One region of the Ralstonia sp. R-29 genome, then DNA from elsewhere that is predicted to be linked to it. Evidence: riboswitches for the same ligand, from Rfam matches in the RefSeq annotation. Region 1 holds a riboswitch; the other holds the start of a gene.
The links. Region 1 has a riboswitch for cobalamin ahead of ACN9M1_RS11505 (TonB-dependent receptor domain-containing protein). Riboswitches for the same ligand answer to the same signal wherever they lie in the genome.
Positions count from the first base shown of each region.

Region 2: it holds a riboswitch for cobalamin, as region 1 does, so the genes downstream of both, ACN9M1_RS07950 (HoxN/HupN/NixA family nickel/cobalt transporter) here and ACN9M1_RS11505 (TonB-dependent receptor domain-containing protein) in region 1, are expected to answer to the same signal.

Region 1 covers NZ_CP184377.1:2,442,023-2,447,988, reverse strand. Annotated here, with positions in the region: gene ACN9M1_RS11530 (SIMPL domain-containing protein) at 1-618, opposite strand, end outside; gene ACN9M1_RS11525 (EVE domain-containing protein) at 713-1,183, opposite strand; RNA gene ssrS (6S RNA) at 1,337-1,557, opposite strand; gene ACN9M1_RS11515 (cell division protein ZapA) at 1,786-2,103, opposite strand; gene ACN9M1_RS11510 (hypothetical protein) at 2,106-2,426, opposite strand; cobalamin riboswitch at 2,573-2,824, shown strand; gene ACN9M1_RS11505 (TonB-dependent receptor domain-containing protein) at 3,043-4,974, shown strand; gene ACN9M1_RS11500 (FecCD family ABC transporter permease) at 4,971-5,966, shown strand, end outside.
Region 2 covers NZ_CP184377.1:1,689,440-1,695,405, forward strand. Annotated here, with positions in the region: gene ACN9M1_RS07930 (NlpC/P60 family protein) at 1-357, shown strand, start outside; gene ACN9M1_RS07935 (DUF3828 domain-containing protein) at 366-824, shown strand; gene ACN9M1_RS07940 (hypothetical protein) at 989-1,312, shown strand; gene ACN9M1_RS07945 (pyridoxal phosphate-dependent aminotransferase) at 1,521-2,705, shown strand; cobalamin riboswitch at 2,772-2,951, shown strand; gene ACN9M1_RS07950 (HoxN/HupN/NixA family nickel/cobalt transporter) at 3,056-4,120, shown strand; gene ACN9M1_RS07955 ((2Fe-2S) ferredoxin domain-containing protein) at 4,117-4,458, shown strand; gene ACN9M1_RS07960 (cobaltochelatase subunit CobN) at 4,455-5,966, shown strand, end outside.

The sequences.
Region 1 (5,966 bases):
TGCCATCCGCGCCATCATCGGGCGTGGGCCCGGGTTGTTGCTGCCCTCGCTCACGTGTACGTCGCGGATCGTATAGCTCGTGTAGCCGAACAGCTTGGTGGTCGCCAGCGCCTTGTCGCGGAAGGCGCTTACCGCCTGGTCGATCAGCTTGGCTTCTGCTGCAGTGCGTGCCTCGCGCGAGAGCGTGAAGTTGACGTTCTGCACCTGCATCTGGTTGGCCAGTTGGCCCGCCAGCTTGGAGGCCGCCGCAAAGTCCTTCGACGTGATGCGCACTTCAGCGCGGCCGCGCCAGACGCTGATCTTGCCGTTGCGATCGGTGTTCGGATAGATGTTGAAGCCGCCCGTTTCCGCCTGTACCCCCGACGTGCGCTTGGCCTGCGAGATGACATCGTCCGCCTTGCGCGACAGCGCGGTGGAGATCGCACCCGGGTCCGCGCCTTCCTGCTCGGCACCCAGCGTGAGGGTGACGGTGTCGGTGGGCACTTCTGCCACGGCCTGCGCGTCCAGCGACAGTACGCCTGAATGCGCGCCCGAATGGTTCGTCTCCGGTGCGGCTTGTGCGAAAGCAGTCGTCATCATTGCAGTCCCCAAAATAGTTGCGGCCAAGACGGACTTCATTGTGTTCTCCCAGAAAAGCAATGTGATGCGTCTGACCGGCGCCTAGGCGCATCGTTCATCACGTTTGTAACAAAACCCATCGCGAGTGGGCGATTCACTCAGGATCGCGCATCAATTTGGTGGTGATGTAGCGCCATTGCGCTGGCGTGACCGGCGTGATCGACAAGCGGTTGCCGCGCTGGAGTACCGTCATGTCGGCGAGCGGCTCCTGCGCGCGCAGTGTGGGCAGGTCGATCAGCGCGCATTTGCGCACGAACTTCACGTCGACGAGCATCCAGCGCGGCGCTTCAGGCTTGGATGCTGGATCGTGATAGTGGCTCTTGGCGTCGAACTGGGTGGGGTCGGGGTAGCTGGTGGAGCAAACTTCCGCCAGCCCCGCGATGCCCGGTTGCGGACATGAGGAGTGATAGAACAGCACGCCGTCGCCGATACGCATGCGGTCGCGCATGAAGTTGCGCGCTTGATAATTGCGCACTCCGGTCCAGGGAAGGGTGCCTTCGGTTTGCAGCGTATCGATGCTGGCCTCGTCGGGCTCGGACTTCATCAACCAGTATTGGGCGGCCATCGGGAGGGGCGTACGGGCGGCGACGGAAGTGACGGTGTGCGCAGCATAGCAACACCGCTAGGGCCTTGCCATTGGCGACGCGGCCAACGCGGACACGCCGGCAGCGCGCAAAGAAAAAGGCGGTAGCGCACGTACATGCACTACCGCCTTTGTTGGGTCCCCACCTTGGCCGCTAGACCCGCATCCTGAACCCAAGTGAGGTTCAGAGTGGCAGCGGAAGCCGCATTTTGGGTACATCACCGGCACAGGGAGCACACGACTTGCGTCGCACGCTATGCGCTGGAAGACGCGCTCGCCCACACGGCATATCCCGCACCAAGCAAATGCTTATCGGTTCAAGGAATTAATGGCCATGGCGAACCAGGCAGGGAAACTGTCAGACGCATCACCACGAGGGGCCATGATGATGCGTCTGAGAGATTCATTGCAGGCAACCGGTTTGCTGACCCTGTAGCCGCTAAAGCCTTATGCTGTAAGGGTTTGCGGGAGCTGGCCGGTAGCCATTGGGTGACACTATACACCCCTTCGCATCCGAACCCAAGCCCGGATGCGATCCGGTTACAAAGACGTTGTGTTGCGTCAATTGACGGGTGAAAGGCCGCTTAAATGGCTTCTCCGTACTGACGCAGGGCCTCGTCGGCGCGGGCGTTCAGTTCGACCAGTTTGGCGCGGATGGAGTCGATCGGCAGGGCGGCATCGGAGGCGGCCTGGCGCTGCATCGAGAGCAGGTCCGATGCGATGCTGATGGCGGCCATGACGGCGATGCGCTCGATGCCCTTGGTGTTCGAGCCGTTCTTGATGCGCGTCATCTGGTTGTCGACCATGGCGGCGGCTTCACGCAGCGCGGCTTCGTTGTCGGCAGAGACGGCAAACTTGTAGGCCTGCCCGGCGATGTTCACTTCAATTTGCTTGCTGCTCATGCTCAGGACTCCGAGTGCGGGGCGGGGGCGGGCGTCGCGTCTTCGGCGCCGGCGGCCTGGCCGAGGAGGTCAAGCTGGCGGGCATCGGTGGCCGTGGGCAGCTTGTCGAGAATCGATTGGATGCGCAGTTGCGCTTCTTCGATCTTGGCATTGAGCACGCTGCGATCGGCGACCATGGCGTCGCGTTCGGTCTTGGAGACTTCGGCTTCTGCGGTCAGCCGCTCGACTTCTGCGCGCAGGCGCTGGTTCTCGGCGGCAAGCGCATCGGCGTGACGGAGCACGCGCGCGAACTTGTCGGCAAGGTGTTCGAGTTCGTTCAGCATTGGGTGTCAATCAGAATCGAGTGGGGGGATTTTAGCCGATCGTTGCTGTTGCGCCTGTCCTCCATATGGATGCGCGAAGCCAGGCGGCAAAGGGGTGACGGGATAAACACAACGCGCGGCCGGGCTGTTGGGTGGACCTTTTCCGGTAAACTGCCCGGCGTCCTGGTGCTCGCAGCACCATCTGCAGTTAAACGGGAAGCAGGGAGCGCCCACCCTAAGTGACGCGCCAACCTGCGCTGCCCCCGCAACGGTAAGCGAATGTCGCGTGTGCCCGCCATCTCTCGCAAGAAGAGGAGGGCGCCGCGCGGATTGTCCAGACAGCCACTGTTTCCTCGGGAATGGGAAGGCGGACAGGCCGCTTCGCCAGCCCGGATACCGGCCAGGACGGTGGATCTCAACGAACCAGTCCACGATCCTACTGCGCGGCCCGATCTTGGCCCTGCGATGCTCGCCGCACTCATGTACGGCTGCGCTTCTCGGGCCAATCTCGGACCGCTCGCGACGGATCATGAACCGGTTCTGAGCCGATGTGTGACCTGGGAGGGAACCGCATCGAGATCCTGCTGCCAACGACCTGCGGGGGAACGGGTCCGGCTGATGCTTCTTTCTTTTCAACATGAGCTTGATAACAAAGCGGCCACTCTGGAAGACCCAGACGGCCACGCGCGCGCTTGCCAGCGCGCTGACGGGGGTTCTGGCGGGTGCGGTTGCACCTGCCCTGGCACAAACCAACACCCAGACGGCAGCCACGCCGGTGGGTGAACTCAATCCGACGGTGGTGACGGCGTCACGGAGCGAGCAGCGCTTGTCCGACGCGCTGCCGCACACCACGGTCATCAGCCGTGCGGACATCGAGCGTTCGCAACCACCCGATGCCGTAACGCTGTTGCGCCGCGAGGCCGGCGTCGAGATTGCGCAGAGCGGCGGCCCGGGCGCGACCGCCAGCCTCTTCATGCGCGGCGCAAATTCCAACCAAACGCTGATTCTGATTGACGGCGTGCGCGTGAGTTCCGGTACGCTGGGCACTACGCAGATCGCGCAGCTGATGGCCGACCAGATCGACCATATCGAGATCGTGCGCGGTAACGTGTCGGCGCTCTATGGCTCGGACGCGATCGGTGGTGTGGTGCAGATCTTCACGCGCAACGGCCGTGGGCATGCGCCGCTGGCCAATGCGGAGATTGAGTATGGTGCGCGCAACACGAAGCGTGCACAGGCGGGCATCAGCGGCTCGCTGGGCGAGGGCGGCGATACGTCGTTTGCGGTGTCGGTGTCGGAACTCAAGACGACAGGCTTCTCGAGCATCAACCCACAGCAGGCGCCCAAGGCCAACCCGAACGACAACTACTACACGAACAAGAGCGTGTCGGCGCAGTTGTCGCATCGGTTCTCTGCGGACTGGCAGGCGGGGCTGACGTACTTCCAGACTTGGGGTGACGTCAGCTACGACAACGCCGGCTTCGGGAGCAAGCAGACCGACATCAACATCGCGCACAACCAAGTGCGTTCGATGTCGGCCTACGTGGATGGCAAGATCTCGCAGGATTGGAAGACGCGCCTGACGCTCTCGCAAGGCGACGACAAGAACCTCAACTTTAAGAACACGGTACAGAACGGGCGCTTCAACACGCGCACCCAGCAGGCGAGCTGGCAGAACGATTGGGCGTTCATGCCCGAACAGTTGCTTAAGATGGGCCTGGAGCTCGCGCAGACCAATATCGACAGTGATGCGTATGACGCGCCATCGCGCCGTGTCGACTCGGGCTACGTGGGCTACGAGGGCAAGTTTGGTCCGCACCAGTTGCAGTTGAACCTGCGCCGTGACCGCTACTCGGATTTCGGCAGCGCCAACAGCTATTACGCGGGTTACGGCTTCGCATTCACCCCGCAGTGGAAGGCCGTGGCGAGCCTGAGCAACGCGTTCCGTGCGCCAACGTTCAACGATCTGTACTTCCCCAACTACGGCAACCCGAACGTGCAGCCTGAGAAAGCACGCTCGGTGGAAGGGGGCGTGGAATACAGCGGCGCGATCGGCTTGGTACGTATGACGGTGTTCGAGACCGACTACAGCAACCTCATTACCTCGCAGTGTGATGCTGCGTTCAACTGCACCGCCGCTAACGTGAACCGCGCGCGGGTGAACGGGCTGGAAACCTCGTACCGCGGTGCGATCTATGGCGTGGATGTGCGTGCCAGCTTTACCATGCAGAACCCGCAGGACTTGTCGGCCACGCCGAACCAGGTGCTGCCGCGCCGTGCGCGGCACTTCGGTAGCGTGTATCTGGGCAAGACCTTCGGGTCGTTCTCCGCGGGTGCGGAATGGAACGCGAGCGGCGATCGGCGCGATTCGTCGTTCTCGTCCAACGTGATGGGCGGTTATGGCACGGTGAATCTGATGGGTCGTTATCAAATCACGCCGGATTGGGCGCTGTCGGCGCGCTTAGAGAACCTGTTCAACAAGAGCTACCAGACGGCCTATAGCTACAACACACCGTCGCGTGGGGTGTTCTTCACGCTGTCGTGGCAACAGCACGAACCGAAACGATGAGCACACCTGCACTGCCCGCACGCGGCTTTGCCTGGCGACTGTGGTCGCTGCTGGCGCTCGCGTGCGTGGTGGTGCTGGTGGCATCGTTGATGCTCGGCAGCGTGAGGTTGTCGCCCGCCGAGGTCTGGCGGGCTTTGGTTGGCGGTGGTGATGGCTTGGCTGCAGGCATCGTCACCGAGTTGCGCCTGCCGCGTGCAGGTGCCGCCTTTGCTGCTGGCGGGCTGCTGGCCTTTGCGGGGGCGTTGATGCAGATGCTGTTGCGCAATCCGCTGGCCGATCCGTATGTGCTGGGGGTGTCCGGCGGCGGGGCGGTGGCGGCGCTTACGGCGATGCTGTTTTCGCTGCCGTGGTGGGGCGTGCAAGCCAGCGCTGGTGCGGGGGCATTGCTGTCGATGGCGCTGGTGGCCGCGTTGGCGCGTCAGCACCTGTGGCGCGGCGAGCCGGGCGAGGCGAACGCACGTTTGCTGCTGGGCGGCGTGGTAATGGCCTCTGGCTGGGTCGGGTTGATTACGTTGATTTTGACCGTTGCGCCTGAGAACAAGCTGCGCGGCATGATTTTCTGGATGGTCGGCGACCTCGGTGGCGCCGATCGTTATGTGGGTGCGTTGGTTGCGCTCGCTGCAGCGGTGGCCGTGGTGCTGCCGCATGCGCGTGATCTGAACGTGCTGCTGACGGGCGAGACGCGCGCCCGCGCCCTGGGCGTGCCCGTGGCGCGCGTGCGGGCGTTGATCTACGTGGTCGCCTCGCTGTGCACTGCGGTGGCGGTAACGATTGCCGGCTCCGTCGCCTTTGTCGGCCTGCTGGTGCCGCACATGGTGCGCCTGGCGTGGACGCGCGACGTGCGCATCCACCTGCCTGCCACGGCGATGGCGGGCGGCGGTCTGCTGATGCTCGCGGACCTGATCGCCCGCACGCTGATGGCCCCGACGCAACTGCCCGTGGGCGTGATCACCACCATGCTGGGCGTGCCGACGTTTCTCTACCTGCTGATG
Region 2 (5,966 bases), 750 kb from region 1:
CGCGCGGCCAACTACGCCGACAGCCACGCACAGCCGAACAGCACCGGAAACTGCGCCAAATACGTCCGCAAAGCCCTGGAATGGGGCGGCGCAGAACTCGGCCGCACGCATTACGCCAAGGACTATGGCCCTGTTCTCGAAGAAGCCGGGTTTCACGCCATCCAGACCCCGGCCCGCAAGGGTGACGTGGTGGTGATCCAAGCCGCGCCCGGCCATCCGTCCGGACACATGGCCATCTATAACGGCACGGTGTGGGTGTCGGATTTCACGCAGAACGCTGGGCCGCAGGGCTTCTATCCGGGCCCGGCGTATCGCACCGCCCAGCCCGCCTATCGCATCTATCGCCACGACGATTGAGGCCCGCCATGAAGAATCGATTTTTCAGAATGCTGGCCGGGCTCGCTCTCGCGATCGGCATGCTGGGGGCGCACACCGCCATGGCCCAAGGCAAGGCCGCCACGCCGGAAGCCAATACCAAGGCCTTCTACGCTTGGTACATCAAGCTGCAGGCCAAGTCGGTCTACCCGCTCACAGACAGCGGCATCACCACGTACGTATCGAAAGACACCGTAGACCGCCTGCGCGAAGCCTACCGCCGCAACGAACTGCCGGGCGACGTTGATTACTTCACCAAAGTGCAAGACTACGACGAGAAGGACTGGTCCGAGCACACCATCGCCCGCGCGTCGATCCTGCTCGAAGACGTGGCCGTGGTGCCGGTCACCTTCGGCTCGAAGGACAAGATCAGCGTGCTGGTCTTCCTGCGCAAGCTGGGGGATGGCTGGAAGATCACCAAGGTTGAGGATACGCAGGATTTTCAGTGAAGAAGTGACTGGCGGCCAAGACCACCGCACACGCAAGGAAGCCCGCAGCAATGCGGGCTTTTTTATGCAAGGTGGCCCATGCCTTCGTCCATGACGTCTTCCCTATTCGGACGGGATCGTCATCGACCTACGCTTTCCAGGCAGCACCCTCACCTGGAGAGCCCATGAGACCGATCATCGATATTTCGCAAGTTGCAAACAACCAAGCCTTCATCAGCCTGGACCACGCCTTTGGCCTGGCTGGACGGGTCAACCTTTACAACAACGCAACGAACGACGCCGATGCACTCCGCTACATCGACGCCATGCTCAACGTGCTCGATCGCGATGACTATGCCCGCGACCTGATCCGGCAACGCGGGCTCACGCAGGCGGCGGGCACCGCCCTCGCCGCGCTGGAGTACGCCCGCCGCACCATTCAAGGCGATCCCCCTGCCATCGCATTCAACAGTCAGTCCACTGCCAACCGGCTGGTTCTGACGCCCTGATGACGAGCGCCTTTCACACGGTCATAGAGACGCCCGCGACGACGCGGGCTTTTCTGTACTGGCAAATGCGAATCACTCGTGCCGCTTCGTGAGCTGTACATCTGCGACCGCGTCTAGACGAGCTCACCCTTTCTCGGGAAAATCAAAGCCCTGCCAACGCAACCGCCGGCGGAACCGGACACCGGACACCGGACACTTCAAGGGCACCATGATCGACAGCACCCCGCACGCAGTTCAAGCCCGCGCTTCCATTCGCGACCTCGCAGGCTCGCTGATCCGCGAAGTCGCCAACAGCGGCATGGGCCGCGCCGATGTCCTGCCGTTCTGGTTTGGCGAATCCGACCAGACGACCGCTAGCTTCATCCGCGATGCGGCGGCGCGCTCGCTGAGCGAGGGCGAAACGTTTTACTCCCAGAACCTGGGGCGCCCCTACCTCCGAGAGAACATCGCTGCGTACCTTTCGGAGCTGCACGGCCGGCCCATCGGGGTGGACCGCATCGCGGCGATCAGCTCGGGCGTCACGGGGCTCATGATCGCGTCGGAACTGCTGCTGTCCGTGCAGGATCGCGTGGTCGCCATCACGCCGTTGTGGCCCAACGTGTGTGAGATTCCCAAGATCCTGAGCGCGCAGGTCGAGCGCGTTCCGCTCGCTGTTCGAGATGGCCGTTGGACGCTCGATCTGGATCGGCTCCTCGACACATTGACGCCCGACACCAAGGCGCTGATCGTCAATTCGCCCAACAACCCGACCGGCTGGACCATCGACGAGCCGAGCATCACAGCCATCCTGGAGCATTGCCGCAAGCACGGCATCTGGATCCTCTGCGACGACGTGTATGAGCGACTGGTCTACGACACCCGACTGCGTTCAGCCCCTTCGTTCCTGAAGCGCTATGAAGATGGTGACCGCATCATCTCGGTGAACAGCTTTTCCAAGGCGTGGTCCATGACGGGCTGGCGGGCGGGCTGGATGGTCGTGCCCGAAACGCTCTCGGCAGATCTGGCCAAGCTGATTGAGTACAACTTTTCGTGCATGTTCGAGCCCGTGCAGCGCGCCGCATCGGTGGCGCTCCAGCATGGCGAGCCCGAAGTCGCGCGGCTCAGGGGCATGCTGGCGCATACGCGGTCGCTTCTCACAAGCGCGCTGACCACGCTGCCGGGCATCGAGGTGCCGGATGCCGGCGGCGCGATGTATGTCTTCTTCCGCCTTGCCGGCCATCACGACTCGCTGGCCCTGGCCAAGCAGTTGGTGAACGACGTCGGTCTTGGCCTGGCGCCCGGTTCGGCGTTTGGCGACGAGGGCAACGGCTGGCTGCGCTGGTGCCACGCCATCAGCTCGGACGCCAAGCTGCTCGATGGCGTCGACCGGCTCGCCCGCTTTCTCGCTCGCTAACGTCCCGCCGCGGCCCCGGGGCCCGAGGCCAAGGCCCAGGTTCACAGCCCCCCCCTCATCGCGTATGATCCGGCGACGAATGATGGTGCCCTTTCAGGGTGAAACGGGAATGCGGTGCAACGCCGCGGCTGCCCCCGCAACTGTATGTGACGAGTCCACATCACGCAGGCCACTGGATGCTTCCGGGAAGGCGATGTGAGGCGATGATGCACAAGCCAGGAGACCGGCCATCATCTCTTGTCGACGTGGGATGAACCTGGGCGGGGTGTACTGGGGGATACGCAAAACGGCTCGGCCGCTTTGCTCTTGTGGTCCGATCTCGCGGCGATGATCTTGCAAAGAGGCCTTTCATGGCATCGCCGCTCCTGCGCCGTTTCGCATCACCTTCTCGTACGCCAGCCAGTCTGCTGGTGGTCCTGATTGTCTTCAATCTGCTTGCCTGGGCATGGGCGCTGACCGCGTTTGCCGGACAGCCCGCGCTGCTCGGCACCGCGTTGCTGGCCTACGTATTCGGATTGCGGCATGCCGTCGATGCCGACCACATCGCCGCCATCGACAACGTCGTCCGCAAGCTAGTACAGCAGGGCCAACGCCCGTTTGCGGTGGGTTTCTTCTTCTCCATCGGTCATTCCACGTTGATCATGCTGGCAGTGCTCATCGTCGTGACCGCGAGTGCGGCCATGGGTGCGCGCCTGGGCGCCTTCAGGGAAACCGGTGGCGGTATCTCGACGGCCATCTCCGCGCTCTTCCTGCTGATCATTGCGCTCACGAACCTCGTCATCCTTCGCTCGGTGTGGAAGCAATTTGTTCGCTTCAGAAGAGGCGAACCGATTCGCAATGAAGACATCGACATGCTGACCTCCGGCAATGGCCTGCTGGCGCGGCTGTTCCGCCCAATGTTCAAGCTGGTCACCAAGAGCTGGCATATGTTTCCGCTGGGTTTCCTGTTCGGCCTCGGGTTCGACACCGCCACCGAGATCGGCCTGTTCTCGATCTCAGCAGCGCAGACGCCCAAGGGGGTGCCGTTCCTGTCGGTCATGGTGTTCCCCGTGTTGTTCACCGCTGGCATGGCGTTGATCGACACGCTGGACAGCATCCTGATGGTGGGCGCCTACGGCTGGGCGTTCGTCAACCCGATACGCAAGCTTTGGTACAACATCACGATCACGCTGACCTCGGTGCTGATGGCTTTCGTGATCGGCTCCATCGAGGCACTCGGCCTGCTGGCCAACCGCCTGGGCCTGAGCGAGGGGCCGTGGGCATGGGTTGCCTTGCTCAACGAGCGGCTGGCGGAGTTCGGCTATCTCGCCATCGGTCTCTTCATCCTCAGTTGGGCGCTCTCGGCCGGCATCTACAAATGGAAGGGCTACGATCGGCTGCCCTCACCCGCGCTGATGAAGGGTGACGCGCCATGAGAACGCACGATCGGCATGTCTTGATGTGTACCGGCCCGCGCTGCACAGACAACGTCGCTGACAACGAAAGCAGCGCGGAAGCCATGTTCAAGGTGCTGGGCCAAGCCATCGATGCGTGCGACGGCCTGCGGGTCAAGCGCACTCGCACCCATTGCTTCGCCGTCTGCAAACAGGGACCCATCCTGGCGGTGTATCCGGATGGCGTCTGGTATCGCAATGTCGACGCGGCTGGCATCCAGCGCATTGTCAGCGAGCACCTTGTGGGCGACTGCCCGGTCGAGCCACTGATCTTTCACCGCCTGGGTGTTGGCGACGTTGAACCGGAGCCGACTGTATGACGGCGCGCACTTCCCCCCGCATCGTCTTGCTCAGCCATGCCGGCACCGACCTGACCGCGCTGGCGCGTGCGCGCGCCTTGCTGCCCGGCGATTTTGTGGACGTCGATGCGGTGAACCTGCAATCCGTCGACACCGCCGAGCGCATGGACGCCCTGCTTGCCACCACCCTGCTGGAAGCCCGCGTCATTGTGGTGCGATTGCTCGGCCGCGCGAATGATGTGCCGGGCTTCGACGCGCTGCGCAAGGCGGCATCGACGCGCCGCCAAGCCTTGATTGTCGTCAGCGGCACGGGCGAGCCCGACCCGGAGCTAGCGGCGCTGTGCAGCGTTCCGCCGGCCTTGCAGCACGAGGGGATGGCCTACCTGCAGGCGGGCGGCGTTGGCAACATGGCCCAGCTGCTGCGCTGCCTGTCCGACCGCCTGTTGATGACCGGCTTCGGCTACCTGCCGCCGGCTGCGCTGCCCGAGCACGGCATCTACCACCCCGAGCTGCCCCTCCAAGCCACGCTGCGGGACTGGACTACGATCCGCAACCCACAGTGGCCCACGGTCGGCATTACGTTCTACCGGGCCCACTGGCTCAGCGGCAACACGCGTTTTATCGACATGCTGGTCGACATGCTGGCCGAACGTCGCATCAACGCGCTGCCCGTCTACACCGCATCGCTGCGCGAGCTGAACACAGCCGGCTTGCCCGCCGCGCTGGGGCTGTTTACGGCCGAAGCAGACTGTCAAATCGACGCGCTGATCAACACCACGTCGTTCGCCATGGGTGACGTGAGCGCGGACGGCCCAACGCAGCCTGGCTGGTCGGTCACGGCGCTTGGGCACCTTGATGTGCCGGTCATTCAGGCCATCACCAGCAGCATGACGCAGGCCCAGTGGGAAGCGTCCGAGCGCGGCCTCAATCCGCTCGATACGGCGATGAACATTGCGCTGCCCGAATTCGACGGGCGCATCATCGGCGTGCCGGTCTCGTTCAAAGACACGCAGAGCGACGCACGCGGCGAGACCCATTACGCGCCGCTGGCCGACCGGATGCGCCGGCTGGCCGGCATTGCGGCACGTCAGGTTGCCCTGCGCCGCACACGGCCGGAAGACAAGCGCGTCGCCTTCATCTTCACCAACAGCAGCAGCAAAGCCTCGCAGATCGGCAATGCGGTGGGGCTGGATGCACCGGCCTCGCTGTTTGCGCTGCTGCATGCCATGCGCGCGCACGGCTATCGGATCGACGGCCTGCCCGAATCCAGCGACGCACTCATCCACGACCTCATCGATCGAGGTGCCTATGACGAGGCCTACCTGAGTGCGGATCAGCTTCGGCATGCGGTTGCGACGGTGCCGGCGGCGCGCTACGCAGCGTGGTTCGACCAATTGCCGCCGACGCTGCAGCAGCGGATGCGCGATCGCTGGGGCGAGGCTCCTGGCAGCGCCTACGTTCACGAAGGCAAGCTCGTGTTTGCGGGCATGGAATACGGCAACGCCTTCGTGGCGCTGCAGCCGCCGCGC